DNA from 4 places in the Kitasatospora sp. NPDC059812 genome. Region 1 is predicted to be linked to each of the others. Evidence: riboswitches for the same ligand, from Rfam matches in the RefSeq annotation. Region 1 holds a riboswitch; each other region holds the start of a gene.
What was found. Region 1 has a riboswitch for cyclic di-AMP ahead of ACFV6D_RS33520 (M23 family metallopeptidase). Riboswitches for the same ligand answer to the same signal wherever they lie in the genome.
Positions count from the first base shown of each region.

Region 2: it holds a riboswitch for cyclic di-AMP, as region 1 does, so the genes downstream of both, ACFV6D_RS31335 (peptidoglycan DD-metalloendopeptidase family protein) here and ACFV6D_RS33520 (M23 family metallopeptidase) in region 1, are expected to answer to the same signal.
Region 3: it holds a riboswitch for cyclic di-AMP, as region 1 does, so the genes downstream of both, ACFV6D_RS22920 (transglycosylase family protein) here and ACFV6D_RS33520 (M23 family metallopeptidase) in region 1, are expected to answer to the same signal.
Region 4: it holds a riboswitch for cyclic di-AMP, as region 1 does, so the genes downstream of both, ACFV6D_RS36205 (transglycosylase family protein) here and ACFV6D_RS33520 (M23 family metallopeptidase) in region 1, are expected to answer to the same signal.

Region 1 is NZ_JBHWIO010000100.1:21,891-25,050, forward strand. It holds gene ACFV6D_RS33515 (hypothetical protein) at 1-748, shown strand, start outside; gene ACFV6D_RS33520 (M23 family metallopeptidase) at 810-1,643, opposite strand; cyclic di-AMP (ydaO/yuaA leader) riboswitch at 1,656-1,814, opposite strand; gene ACFV6D_RS33525 (alpha/beta fold hydrolase) at 2,156-2,983, shown strand; gene ACFV6D_RS33530 (TetR/AcrR family transcriptional regulator) at 3,076-3,160, shown strand, end outside.
Region 2 is NZ_JBHWIO010000086.1:17,875-21,034, reverse strand. It holds gene ACFV6D_RS31340 (MFS transporter) at 1-1,506, opposite strand, end outside; cyclic di-AMP (ydaO/yuaA leader) riboswitch at 1,819-2,001, shown strand; gene ACFV6D_RS31335 (peptidoglycan DD-metalloendopeptidase family protein) at 2,004-2,963, shown strand.
Region 3 is NZ_JBHWIO010000047.1:58,476-61,635, forward strand. It holds gene ACFV6D_RS22920 (transglycosylase family protein) at 216-1,640, opposite strand; cyclic di-AMP (ydaO/yuaA leader) riboswitch at 1,627-1,787, opposite strand; gene ACFV6D_RS22925 (hypothetical protein) at 2,218-3,160, opposite strand, start outside.
Region 4 is NZ_JBHWIO010000124.1:9,519-12,678, reverse strand. It holds gene eno (phosphopyruvate hydratase) at 1-487, opposite strand, end outside; gene ACFV6D_RS36205 (transglycosylase family protein) at 755-1,672, opposite strand; cyclic di-AMP (ydaO/yuaA leader) riboswitch at 1,678-1,845, opposite strand; gene ACFV6D_RS36200 (cytochrome P450) at 2,056-3,160, opposite strand, start outside.

The DNA of each region.
Region 1 (3,160 bases):
CGCGTACGGCGCCGCCGTCCGGCTGCTGACCGACCACCAGCGGGCCGCCAAGCGGCTCAACGCCAAGCGCCAGGAGCGGCTGCACGCCGAGGCCGAGTGGCAGGGCGAGGTCGCGGCCGGGCTGCTGCGCCGCGCCGACCTGGTGACCTGGCCCCGGCTGTACGCGCTGCTGCTGCACGCGTACGGGGCGGACGTCACGGATCCGGAGGCGGTGCGGGAGTGGCTGACCGGCTTCCGGGAGCTGGCGCAGGAGGAGCGGCTGGCCAGGTTCGCCGCACTGGCGCAGACCGGCTGGCTGGACGAGGTGGACGAGCAGGGCTGGAGCCCGACCCGGGTGATCTCGGTCGGCATGGCCACCGACGGCGCGCGTCGGCTGCTGGAGCAGGGCCTGATGCGGCGCAGCTACCGCAACCTGACCGAGCTGACCGCGCTGGGGCGGCCGATGCCGGACGAACTGGCCGGGGACTTCGGGGCGTTCGAGGAGGCGGCGGTGGAGGCCGCGCTCGACCTGTACGGGGAGTGGACGGTGCCCGGGCTGCCGCGACTGCTGGTGGAGGAGTTCCCGGACCTCGCGCCGGAGCCGGGGCAGGAGGAGATCGACGCGTACCTGGCGGGGCTGGCGCAGGAGGAGTTCGACGCCCGCCTGGAGGAGCTGGCGGGGCCGGCGCAGGAAGAGTCCGACGCGCACCCGGCGGGGCCGGCCGACCCGGCGGACCCGGCGGACCCGGCGGACCCGGCGCAGGAGTGACGCGGCGAAGCCCCGGCCGCCGGTGCCTTTCGGTTCCGGCGGCCGGGGCTTCGCGGGTGCGTCAGGGGTTGAGGCCGCGCTGCTGGAACCAGGTCTCCGGGTCGACGGGGGCGCCGCCACCGGGGCGGACCTCCACGTGCAGGTGCGCGCCGGTGACGTTGCCGGTGGCGCCGACCTTGCCGATCTGCTGGCCGGAGCCGACCTTGCCGGAGCCCTTGATGATCGAGGAGAGGTGGCAGTACCAGATCTCGGTGCCGTCGGGCAGGGTCTCGACGATCCGGTAGCCGTACGAGCCGGACCAGCCGGCCGAGGTGATGGTGCCCTGGCCGACCGCGTAGACGGGGGTGCCGGTGTCGGCGGCGAAGTCCAGGCCGGTGTGCAGGTGGGCCCAGTAGCGGGCGCTCTGGCCGTAGTGGGCGGTGAGGTGGTAGTCGCGCACCGGCAGGGTGAGGGCGGCGGCCTTGGCCCGCTCGGCCTCCTCGGCGGCCCGCTTGGCCTCGGCCTCCTTGGCGGCGGCCTTGGCCTCCGCCTCCTTCGCGGCCTGGACGCGGGCGTCCTCCTCGGCGGCGGTGCGCTGGCTGTCGGCCTGCAGCTGGATGCGGGCGGCGAGCGCGAGGCCGGGGTCGGCGGAGAGGGCGACCGGGGTCTCGTCCGGGGTCTCGATGGCGGGGGCGGCGGCCGGGGTGGCGGAGGCGAAGCCGGTGGCGCCCAGGGTCGCGGCGACGGCGGTGACGCCGAGCAGCGGGGAGGTCCCACGGACCTGACGCGGCATCCGGTGCCGGTTGGTCTCGGCGTCCGGGCCCGCGTACTCGGGGCCGTCCGGGCCGGGGTGGTCGAGGAGCCGGGTACCTGCTGCGAGGCCGGCCGGGTGTGCCGGGGTGTGCGTCGACGCCACGGAGGCGCGCTCCTTTCCTTCCTTCGCGCCTACCGGGTTAGCTGACGGGTTCGGAGCAGGAAGGTCTCCTACGGCTGGGCCGAAGCCCCGCCGATTCACCCCAAGGAACGTGGTTCCCCGGCTCCCTGACCTGCCCGGAGGCCGGTCGGCGGGATTAGGCGACGGCGCACGGTGCCGTCTGGGTACGGCGTTGAGGACCGCGCTGCGTTATCAAACGTTAATCCTAGGAGGCCCTGATTCCAAGCCGTTCGCCCGGGACGACCGGAGACAGGCGGGGCACTCTGGGACGCGAAGGGCGTTTTGTCCCCCTTGGGCCCCTTGGGCACGCTTGAACACCATTGACGCCACCTCACGTGATCGGACGTCAACGGACGGCCCTTCATTCAGGCACTCACCACTGACCTCCCCCGCCCCACAGGGTGCGAAGGCTTGACGGCTAAGGCTATTAGCCTTAGCTTTATGGCTATCGGCAGCACGCCGAAGCCCGCACCGGCAGCCCCCGGAGGCCCACCATGAACGCCACCAGCGCCCCCACCACCCAGTACCTCGACGTCACCGGCGGCCGCCTCGCCTACGACGACACCCGGCAGGGCGACGGCACCCCCGTCGTGCTGCTCCCCGGAATGCTCGACACCCGCGCCGCCTACCGGCACCTCCACCCGCTGCTGGCCGCCGCCGGCCGCCGGGTCATCACCATGGACCTGCGCGGCTTCGGCGAATCCTCGATCATCTGGGACGACTACTCCCCCGCCGCCATCGCCACCGACGTCCTCGCCCTGCTCGACCACCTCGGCATCGGCCGCGCCGTCCTGGTCGGCAACTCCTACACCGGCGCGACAGTCGTCAAGGCCGCCGGCGACGCCCCGGAACGGGTCGCCGGCATCGCCCTGATCGACGCCTTCGTCGAGAACCCCCCGCCCGGCGCCCTCATGCGCGGCGCCCTCCGCGTCATGGGCGCCCTGACCGTCCACTCGCCCGCCTTCTGGGGCCTCTACCACCGCAAGCTGGCCTACCCGGGCGCCAAGCCCGCCGACTTCGACACGTACGTGGCCGGACTCGTCGCCGCCATGCGCACCCCCGGCCGAAAGACCGCCACCCGCGGACACGTCGGCGGGGACTCCGCGCCCGTCGGCTGGACCGCGGCCGTCCGCTGCCCCTCGCTCGTCATCATGGGCAGCAAGGACCCCGACTTCCCCAAGCCGGAAGCCGTCGCCGACCGGCAGGCCGCCGCGCTCAACGCGCGGAAGGTCATGATCGACGGATCCGGGCACTACCCGATGGCCGACAACCCGCAGGCCACCGCCGGCGCCCTGCTGCCCTTCCTCGCCGAACTCGCCTGAGCCCCGCCCACCCCGTCCGCCCACGTCAGCCCCGCCCCCACGCGCCGCCCCGCCCCGCCACGTACGCCTTCCACCGACGGAGAGCCCACACCATGCCCCGAGTAGGACTCACCCCCGAGCAGGTCGTCGACCACGCCCTCGCCCTCATCGACGAGCAGGGCGCCGACGCCCTCACCC
Region 2 (3,160 bases), on a different contig from region 1:
TCCGGTGGCGGGGCCCTCGTCCGTGTGGACGTGGCCCGGGTCGAGTGGTGGGGTGGTGCCGCAGGCCCACTCGCAGTCCGGCTCGGCCACCGGGCGGTCCACCGGCGCGAGCACGTTGCCGCGGACGGTGGCGAAGGCCGTCAGCCCGCCGGTGACCAGCAGTCCGGCGCAGATCAGCATCGCGGTGCGGAAGGCGGAGTCCACGGCGGACGGCACCCGGTAGGCGTCGCCGCTCAGCCCGGCGAGCGAGGGCAGCGCGGCGACCGCGAGCAGCCCGGCCGCGCGGGCGGCGGCGTTGTTGACGCCGCTGGCGATGCCCGCGTGCCGGACCTCGACGGCGGCCAGCACCGTCGCCGTCAGCGGCGCGACCAGCAGGGTCATCCCGCAGCCCAGCACCGTGACGGCGGGCAGCACGTCCGCCCAGTAGGAGGAGCCGGGGCCGATGCGCAGCATCAGCAGCACCCCGGCGGCGCACAGCAGCGGACCGACGGTGAGCGGGATCCGGGGGCCGATCCGCTTGCCCAGCCGCCCGGCGCGCGCCGACAGGGTCAGCATCAGCACGGTGATCGGGATCAGGGCGAGGCCGGAGACCAGCGGGGAGAAGCCGGAGACGATCTGCAACTGCACCACCAGCAGGAAGAACACCCCGCTGAACGCCGCGTAGACGCAGAGGGTGACCAGGTTGACGGCGGTGAACAGCCGGGAGGAGAAGAGGCCGAGCGGCAGCATCGGCTCGGCGGCGCGGCGCTCGACCGCGATGAAGGCCGCGCCGAGCAGCAGGCCGATCACGCCGGTGAGCCAGACCGCGGGGGACAGGCCTTCTCCGGCGGCGGTCAGCGCATAGGTGATCGCGCCGAGGGCGAGCGCGGCGAGCAGCGCGCCGAGCACGTCGAAGCGGCCGACGGCGCTCTCGTTCCGGCTCTCGGGGACGAACCGGGAGGTGACCGCGACCACGGCGGCCGCGAGCGGCAGGTTCAGCAGGAAGATCCACCGCCAGCCGGGGCCGTCCACCAGCCAGCCGCCGAGGAAGGGGCCGACCGCGGCCGACACCCCGCCGAGGCCCGACCACAGGCCGACCGCCGCCGAGCGGTCGTCCGGGTGGAAGACGGCTTGCAGCATGGCGAGCGAACCGGGGGTGAGCAGCGCCCCGCCGATGCCCTGGACGGCGCGGGCGGCGATCAGCACGTGGATGGTGGGGGCGGCGGCGCAGGCCGCGGAGGCGGCGGCGAACCAGAGCACGCCGATCAGGAAGACCCGGCGCCGGCCGTACCGGTCGCCGAGCGCGCCGCCGAGCAGGATCAGTCCGGCCAGGGTGAGCAGATAGGCGTTGAGCGTCCACTGCAGGGACGCGAGGGAGGCGCCGAGATCGGTGCCGATGCGGGGCAGCGCGACGTTCACCACGGTGCCGTCGAGCATCGCCATGCTGGAGCCGAGCACCGTCGCGAGGAGGACCCAGCGTCCCCGCGAGGTGCCCAGGCGCAGTGTTCCTGCTTCGGAGGTGGCCACGGGCCGATCCTGCGCCCGTGGGGCGTACGTGACAAGGGTCACCGGGGGGTGTGTCGGTGGGTGCGCGGTGCGTGAGCGGGTGGGTGCGCAGCGGTGGCGGAATCGGCGCAGCGTCGTGGATCAGTGGCGCCGGGTGAATGGATTGTGCACGTACGGTGCAGCCGATCATTCGGAGGGTCACCGCAGCTCGGGGGGTTGTTGCCGGTTCAAGTGATCGACATTGCTTCACCCGAACGGATGGGTTTTAGTTCAGCGACCGCCCGGCCAGTCCGGACGGATCCACCGGGTGGAACGCCGAATCCTGCCGCTGCCCGGTGGCTCGCACCGAACTCTGTACGGCAGGAGCGGGGGACCCACAGGTAAGTCGCCGGACCGGAAACGGCACGCTTTCGCGTACCCGGATCCAGGGCCGGCTAGGGGTGAAGCCGCATGTGCGGCCGGGCAACTCCAGCCCGAACCCGACAGCTCACCTCGCAGGCGTCGGAGAGGAAAATTCCATGCCTGCACAGGCTCGTCGTATCGCCCTGCCCCGCGCCGCCCGCATCGGGATCGCCACCGCCGTCACCGGTGTCTCCTTCGCCCTGCCGCTCGTCACCGCGATGAGCGCCCAGGCCTACCCCGCGCCGGCCGCCGCCGTCACCGCCGCCCCGGCCGCCGCTCCCGCCGACCAGGCCCAGGCCCCGTCGCAGGAGAGCTACCGCGTCGTCAGCGGCGACACCCTGTCCCGGATCGCCGACGCCCAGCACGTCGACGGCGGCTGGCAGGCGCTGTACGACCACAACCGCGAGGTCGTCGGCGGCAACCCGGACCTGATCTTCCCCGGTCAGCAGCTCGTGATCGCCGGCCAGGCCGCCCCGGCCAAGCCCGTTGCCCCGGCGAAGCCCGCCCAGCCGTCCGCCCAGGACGCCGCGCCGGCCACCACCGCCGCCAAGCCGCAGGCCCAGCTGGAGGTCCGGACCGAGGCGGCCAAGCCGTCCGCCCAGCTCCAGACCCAGCTGCAGACCGCCGCGCCGACCACCGCGGTCACCGCCGTGCCGGTCGCCGCCGCCTCCGCCTTCGTCGCCCCGCTGGCCAGCCCGAAGCTGGGCACCGCCTACGGCGTGGCCGGCTCGATGTGGGCCTCCGGCCACCACACCGGCCAGGACTTCGTCGCCTCCACCGGCACCCCGCTGCGCGCCGTCGGCAACGGCGTCGTGGTGAAGGCCGGCAACGGCGGCGCCTACGGCAACGAGGTCGAGATCAAGCTCGCCGACGGCCACTTCGCCGAGTACGCGCACCTCTCCTCGATCGGTGTGAAGATCGGTCAGGCCGTCAAGGCCGGACAGCAGATCGGCCTCTCCGGCGCGACCGGCAACGTGACCGGCCCGCACCTGCACTTCGAGATCCGCAACGGCTCGGAGTACGGCTCGGACATCAACCCGGTCGCCTACCTGCGGGCCCACGGCGTCGCGCTCTGACCAGTGCCGGATGCACCGGATGCACCGGATGCACCGGATGTGCCGGATGCGTCGGGTGAGGAACCACCGCTGCTACGGGGCGAATCGACCGCCCGGGATGGTCATGTCGGGTGACCGCTCGACCGGGTGATCGCCGCAGCAGTGGACATGGGCGCGGGACACGCCCAGGCCGGCCCGGGGGGGGGGGGGGGGCGGGC
Region 3 (3,160 bases), on a different contig from region 1:
CCTCCTCGGGTGCCGGAGCAGCAGCATGCCCGCTGGGGGCGGGCTTTGACCATGGCCTCGGGCGGTCCTGCCCGGCGGCCTGCCGGCGGCCTTCCTGCGGCGCCGGGCGACCGCCGGGGCGGGCGGCGACTGACAGATAACAGATGATGAAATCTGTTATCTGAAATCTGTTATCTGTCAGCCGTCAGTTGTCAGCTGTCACCCGCGGGTCGTGCTCAGACCCGGCCGGCGAAGTCCGGCGCCCAGTTGGCGACGGTCTGCAGGCGCACGCCCGAGCTCGGGTTGGCGGCCTCGACGTACTGGCCGCCGCCGATGTAGATCGCGACGTGGTAGACGCCGGAGTTCTGGCCGTTGTTGGACCAGAACAGCAGGTCGCCCGCCTGCAGGCTGTCCAGCGAGACGCGGGTGCTGGCGGCGGCCTGGTCGGCGGCGACGCGTGGGACGGAGACACCCGCGGCGCGCAGCGCGGCCTGGGTCAGGCCGGAGCAGTCCCAACCGCCGTTGCCGGTACCGCCGTAGACGTACGCCTGGCCGACCTTCGACTGGGCGAAGGAGACCGCGGCGGCCATGCTGCCGGTGGCGGCCGGGGCCTGAGCGGGGGTCTGCGCCTGGGCGGCCGGCTTGGAAGCCGGCTTGGCGGCCGGGGCCGGGGCCGGGGCCTGCGGCTGGGCGGTCGGCTTGGCGTTCACGGCGGCGCCGTTGGAGGTCTGGCCGGACTTCTGCGAGCGGTCGAACCAGGTGAAGTCCGAGCCGGACTGGTCGGTCTGAGCCGACTGCTGGGCCTGGCCGCCGTCCTTGAACGAGAGGCGCTGGCCCGGGTAGATGGTGTCCGGACCCTCGGTCAGGGTGCCGCGGTTGAGCTCGTACAGCCGCTGCCAGCCGCCCTGGAGGTTGTGCTTGTCGGCGATCGAGGACAGCCAGTCGCCGGAGGCGACGGTGTAGTCGTCGCCCTGGGGCTGGGCGCTGTTCTGGGCCTGGTTCTGGCCCTTCTGCGCCGAGGTGCCGTTGGCGGAGTCGGCGGGGGCCTGTGCCTGGTCCTGGGCCGGTGCGGCCGGCTTGGCGGGCTTCGCGGCCGGGGTGGCCGGGGCCTGGCTCTGCGCGGGCTTGGCGGCCGGGGTGGCCGGGGCCTGGCTCTGCGCGGGCTTGGCGGCCGGGGTGGCCGGCTTCGCGGCGGGCTTGGTGGCGGTCGAGCTGGCAGCCGAGCCGGTGGTCGAGCCGGCCGAGGTGTCGACGGCAGCCGCGGCGCCGCCCTTGGTCAGGCCGGCCTGGACCGAGCACACCGGCCAGGCGCCGGGGCCCTGCGAGGCGAGGACCTTCTCGGCGACGGCGATCTGCTGGTCCTTGGTGGCCTGGTTGGCCTGGGGGGCGTACGCGGTGCCGCCGAAGGCGGCCCAGGTGCTGGAGGTGAACTGCAGGCCGCCGTAGAAGCCGTTGCCGGTGTTGATGCTCCAGTTGCCGGTGCTCTCGCACTGGGCGACCTTGTCCCAGGTGGCGACGGAGGCGGCGGAGGCGGTGCCGGAGGTGAGGCAGGGGATGGTGAGGCCGACGCCCGCGACGCCGATGGCGGCGATCACGCGTCGGGTACGACTGGACAGACGGGTGCCGTTGGTGGGCAGCATGAAGACGCAGTCCTCTCCCACGCCTGCGAGGTGAGCTGTCGGATTCGGGCTGGAGTTGCCCGGCCGCGCTGTGGGCGCGGCTTCACCCCTAGCCCTGGATCGTTCCGGGGAACGGTCCGGGGCGACTTACCTGTGGGTCCCCCGCTCCTGCCGTGGTGCGTTTTCGCGCTGCCAGGACATCCGACGGCAGGACTCGGCGTCGCGGATGAACTGGGTTCGTGTGGCCACGAACGGGGAGCACGTTAAGCAGACTTAAGTTCAAACTGCAAACACCTGTGACGCGCATCACGGTTTGGCGAGAACGGTCGTTCCCCTCGCTCGCCATGATCGAAAATGGCCGATTTCCGGCAATGCCGCGAAGGGCGTGCACAACTGTCTGTGCTTCAGGAGGCGGGTGACGGCGGGTCGGGTCCCCCGGGGGCCGCCCGCCGAGAAGGAGGTGCGTCCACACTGTGGCCGTCGGGGGATGGATCGAGCGACGGCGAACAAATGCGGATAGAACGGACATCGCACCTATTCGCCCTTTAACTCCCTTACGGGACAAGCAGGAAGGGCCCGGAACGGCTACGTTCCGGGCCCTTCACGCGTGCGGTGACCGCTACTGGCCGGCCGACTCCTCGGTGGCGGTGCGAGCGGCGTGGGCGGCGTGACCGCCCCGGCCGGAGTGGTCGGCGTGCGCGCCCTCGGCGGTCTCCGCCGCCTCGGCCTCGGCCTGCGCCAGGGCCTCGGGGGAGGGTGCCGGCAGCGCGGCCAGGTAGGTGGCGGCGATCAGCTGGCCGACCGTCGGGTAGGCGCCCAGCGGCGCCGCGGACGGGCAGCCGGTCTCCTCGGCGGCCGTGGCGAGCAGTTCGGAGTCGGCCTCCGGCCCGATCACCAGCGGGGCCAGCGCCGGGCGCTGGGAGCCGGTCTCCTTGAGGTGGTTGACGGCCGCGGCGACCGAGCCCGGCACGTCGAGCGCGGCGGGCACGACCGGGACGGCCAGTCGTGCCGCCAGCAGGACACCGGTGATGCCGGCCGCGGCAGCGGCCTCCTCGCCGCCGACGGTGGTCAGCACGACGCCGTCCGCGGCGGTCGCGATGGCGAACAGCCGGGCCCGGTCGGCGCGTGCCAGACCGGCCTCGGACAGGCGCACGTGCACGGCCTCGGCGAGCAGCGGGTGCGGGCCGAGCACGTCGGTGACGGGGGCTCCGTACTCCGCGGCGAGGGCGTGAAGTTCGGTCAGGAATCCGTGCGGGCCGGGTACCAGCGGCACCAGGACCGGCGCGGGCAGGCCCGCCTCGGCGGCCATGGCCAGCAGTTCGGCGACGGTGCGGTCGTCACTGTCGACCCCCTGGGCGGCTTCGCCCGGGAGGTAGCCGACGGCGGTCTGGATGCCGCTCTGCTCGCTGCGGACGATCGACAGCAGCTCCTCGACGACCGAGCGGGACTCGGGCCCGGCGGTCGCGGGCACGGCGAGCACCAGGGCCGGGGAGCCGGCCGGGATCTCGGGGCGCTCGGGGCGGCGGTGGCGCCCCCGCGCACGGGAGCCTGGAGTGCGGACG
Region 4 (3,160 bases), on a different contig from region 1:
GGATGTCGACGTTGGAGTCCGCGTGCGAACCGCCGTTGAGGATGTTCATCATCGGAACGGGCAGCACGTGCGCGTTCGGGCCGCCCAGGTAGCGGAACAGCGGCAGGTCGCTGGCCTCGGAGGCGGCGTGCGCCACGGCCAGCGAGACGCCCAGGATCGCGTTGGCGCCGAGCGAGGACTTGTCCGGGGTGGCGTCCAGGTCGAGCATGGCCTGGTCGATCAGGCGCTGCTCGGTGGCGTCGTAGCCGACCAGCTCCGGGCCGATCTGCTCGATGACGGCCAGGACGGCCTTCTCCACGCCCTTGCCGAAGTAGCGGTTCTTGTCACCGTCGCGCAGCTCCAGCGCCTCGAAGGCGCCGGTGGAGGCACCCGACGGGACAGCGGCACGACCGGTGCTGCCGTCGTCGAGGCCGACCTCGACCTCGACCGTGGGGTTGCCACGCGAGTCGAGAATCTCACGGGCTACGACGACATCGATGGACGGCACGAGGCATCTCCTTGCGGAAGCAGGGTCCGGCTGACGTTGGGTGCTGCCGGCGGGACGATTGCGGAGTCGTTACGACCAGAGCCTAACCGCCCCGGCCCCCGGGGCCGCGCTGGCCTCGGTCCCGTCTCAGCGTGTGGCCCGGCTACCCACCAGTAGTTCACCTGCTTGCCCGATCGAAGCGGGCGAATACGGGGGAATGCGGGCGAAGGGGGACGGCGCCCGTCCCCCTTCGCCCGCAGGGCGCGGGCCGCTCAGGGCCCGGGCCGCTCAGCCGAGGTGCAGCACCTGGCCGGGCATGATCAGGTTGGGGTTGCCGCCGACGGTGCCGCGGTTGCCGTCGTACACCGACTGCCAGCCGCCGGACACGCCCTGGGCGGCGGCGATCGTCGACAGCGTGTCGCCGGCCCGGACGGTGTAGTCGTGACCGCCCTGCGCGGCGGCGGGCTGCGCGGCCGGGGCGGACTGTGCGGGCTGCGCGGCGCGGGGCGCGTACTGCGGCTGGGCGGCGGGCTGGCCCGCGTACTGCTGGTAGACGCTCTGGTGGCTGGTCCAGTACCAGGCGCCGTTGTTCTGGTACCAGTACACCTTCGCGTCGGCGTCCCAGCCGGCCTTGCCGGAGAAGCCCTGGGTCTGCGGCTGCGTCTGCTGCGGGGCCTGCTGGACGGGCTGCTGGGCGGCCGGCTTCGGGGCGGCCTGCTGGACCGGCTGCTGGGCGGGCTTCGGGGTCTGCGCCTGCTGGGTCGGCTTGGCGGCGGACTGCTTGGCGGGCTTGGCGTCCGTGGAGGTGTCCACGGAGGCCGGGGCGCCGCCCTTGCTCAGACCGGCCTTCTGGGAGCAGACGGGCCAGGCGCCCGGGCCCTGCGAGGCCAGCACCTTCTCGGCGACCGAGATCTGCTGCGCCTTGCTGGCCTGGTTGGCCTGCGGGGCGTAGGAGGTGCCGCCGTACGCCTTCCAGGTGCTGGGCGTGAACTGCAGGCCGCCGGAGAAGCCGTTGCCGGTGTTGATGCTCCAGTTGCCGCCGCTCTCGCACTGGGCGACGGCGTCCCAGGTGGAGGCCGGGGCGGCGGAGGCGCCGGTGGCGGTGAGGAGCGGCATCGCGAGTCCGACGCCGGCCACACCGGCGACGGCGATGGCCTTCTCGGTCTGGGTGCGACGACGGTGGCGGCCAGTTCCAACGAACAGCATGACGAGGTCCCTCTCCGCACGCCTGCGAGGTGAGCTGTCGGGTTCGGACCGGGAGGTGGCCCGGCCGCCGAAAGCGGAAACGATTCCGCTCGGGCGGCTTCACCCCAAGCCGTTGGGGAACGGCAACAAACCTGGTTCCCCCGCCCCTGCCCAGGGTCTGGTCGGTTTCCCGTGACGCGGCGGGCAGGATTCGGCGTTCCGCGCACGAGGTCCGCAGCTGCGAACTCCAGGGAGAGTAGACAGATCATCAGACCAATAACAAGCTCATATCACCGATATCACACACAAATTACGGCGCGTGGTCAATCGCCTACCAACGGCGGCGGTATGTCCGGATTAATGCGGGTTCAGACCTGGCTCCACGAGCCGCCGGAGACGCGCCGTCAGCGTGTCGGAGCGTCGGCCGACGTGACCGGCGCGTGCGGAGAGCGGGCCTCCGGTGTGAATTCGACCGGGAGTTCCCGCAGGCCACGCATGATCAGGCCGCCCCGCCAGCGCAGGTTCTCCGGGCTTTCCGCGAGCCGCAGGTCCGGCAGCCGGGAAAGCAGCGTGGTCAGTGCGCTCCGCCCCTCCAGGCGGGCCAGCGGGGCGCCGATGCAGTAGTGGATCCCGTGGCCGAAACCCAGGTGCGGATTGTCCGTGCGGGCCAGGTCCAGGGTGTTCTCGTCCGCGAACCTGGCCGGATCGCGATCCGCCGCGGCCAGCACCACCAGCACCGGATCGCCCACCGGGATGTCCACCCCGCCGATCGACAGCGGCCGCGTCGCGAAGCGCCACGTCGCCATCTCCACCGGCCCGTCGTAGCGCAGGAGTTCCTCGATCCCGGTGTCCAGCAGCGCCGTCTCGCCGCGCACCACCGACTCCTGCAGCAGCCTGCGCTGCTCCGGGTTGCGCAGCAGCGCGTACGTGCCGTTGCCGATCAGGTTGACGGTCGTCTCGAACCCCGCGAACAGGAGGATGAACGCCATCGCGGCGGCCTCGTTCTCGTTCAGGTGCTCGCCGTGGTCGCTCGCCCGGATCAGGCCCGAGATCAGGTCCTCGCCCGGATCCGCCCGCTTGCGGTGGATCAGCTCCAGCAGGTACGCCCGCATCCGCTTCACCGCCCGCCCCACGCCGCCGCGTTGGCCGCCGCCGTGCCGGATCATCATCCCGGCCCAGTCCCGGAAGTCGTCCTGGTCCTCGGCCGGCACGCCCAGCAGGTCGCAGATCGCGTAGATGGGGAGCGGGAACGCGAACTCGTGGATCAGGTCCGCCGAACCGCGCTGCGCGAAGCCGTCGATCAGCCGGTCCGTGAGCTGCTGCACCCGCGGCTCGAACTCCGCCACCCGGCGCGGCGTGAACGCCTTCGACACCAGCCGGCGCAGCCGGGTGTGGTCCGGCGGGTCGATGTTCAGCAGATGCGTCATCAAGTCCGCCTGGCGCTCCCCCGGAATTCCCACCCGCCCGGTGCGGTGCGCCTGCTCGCTGTGGTGCGCCGGGTTCTTCGAC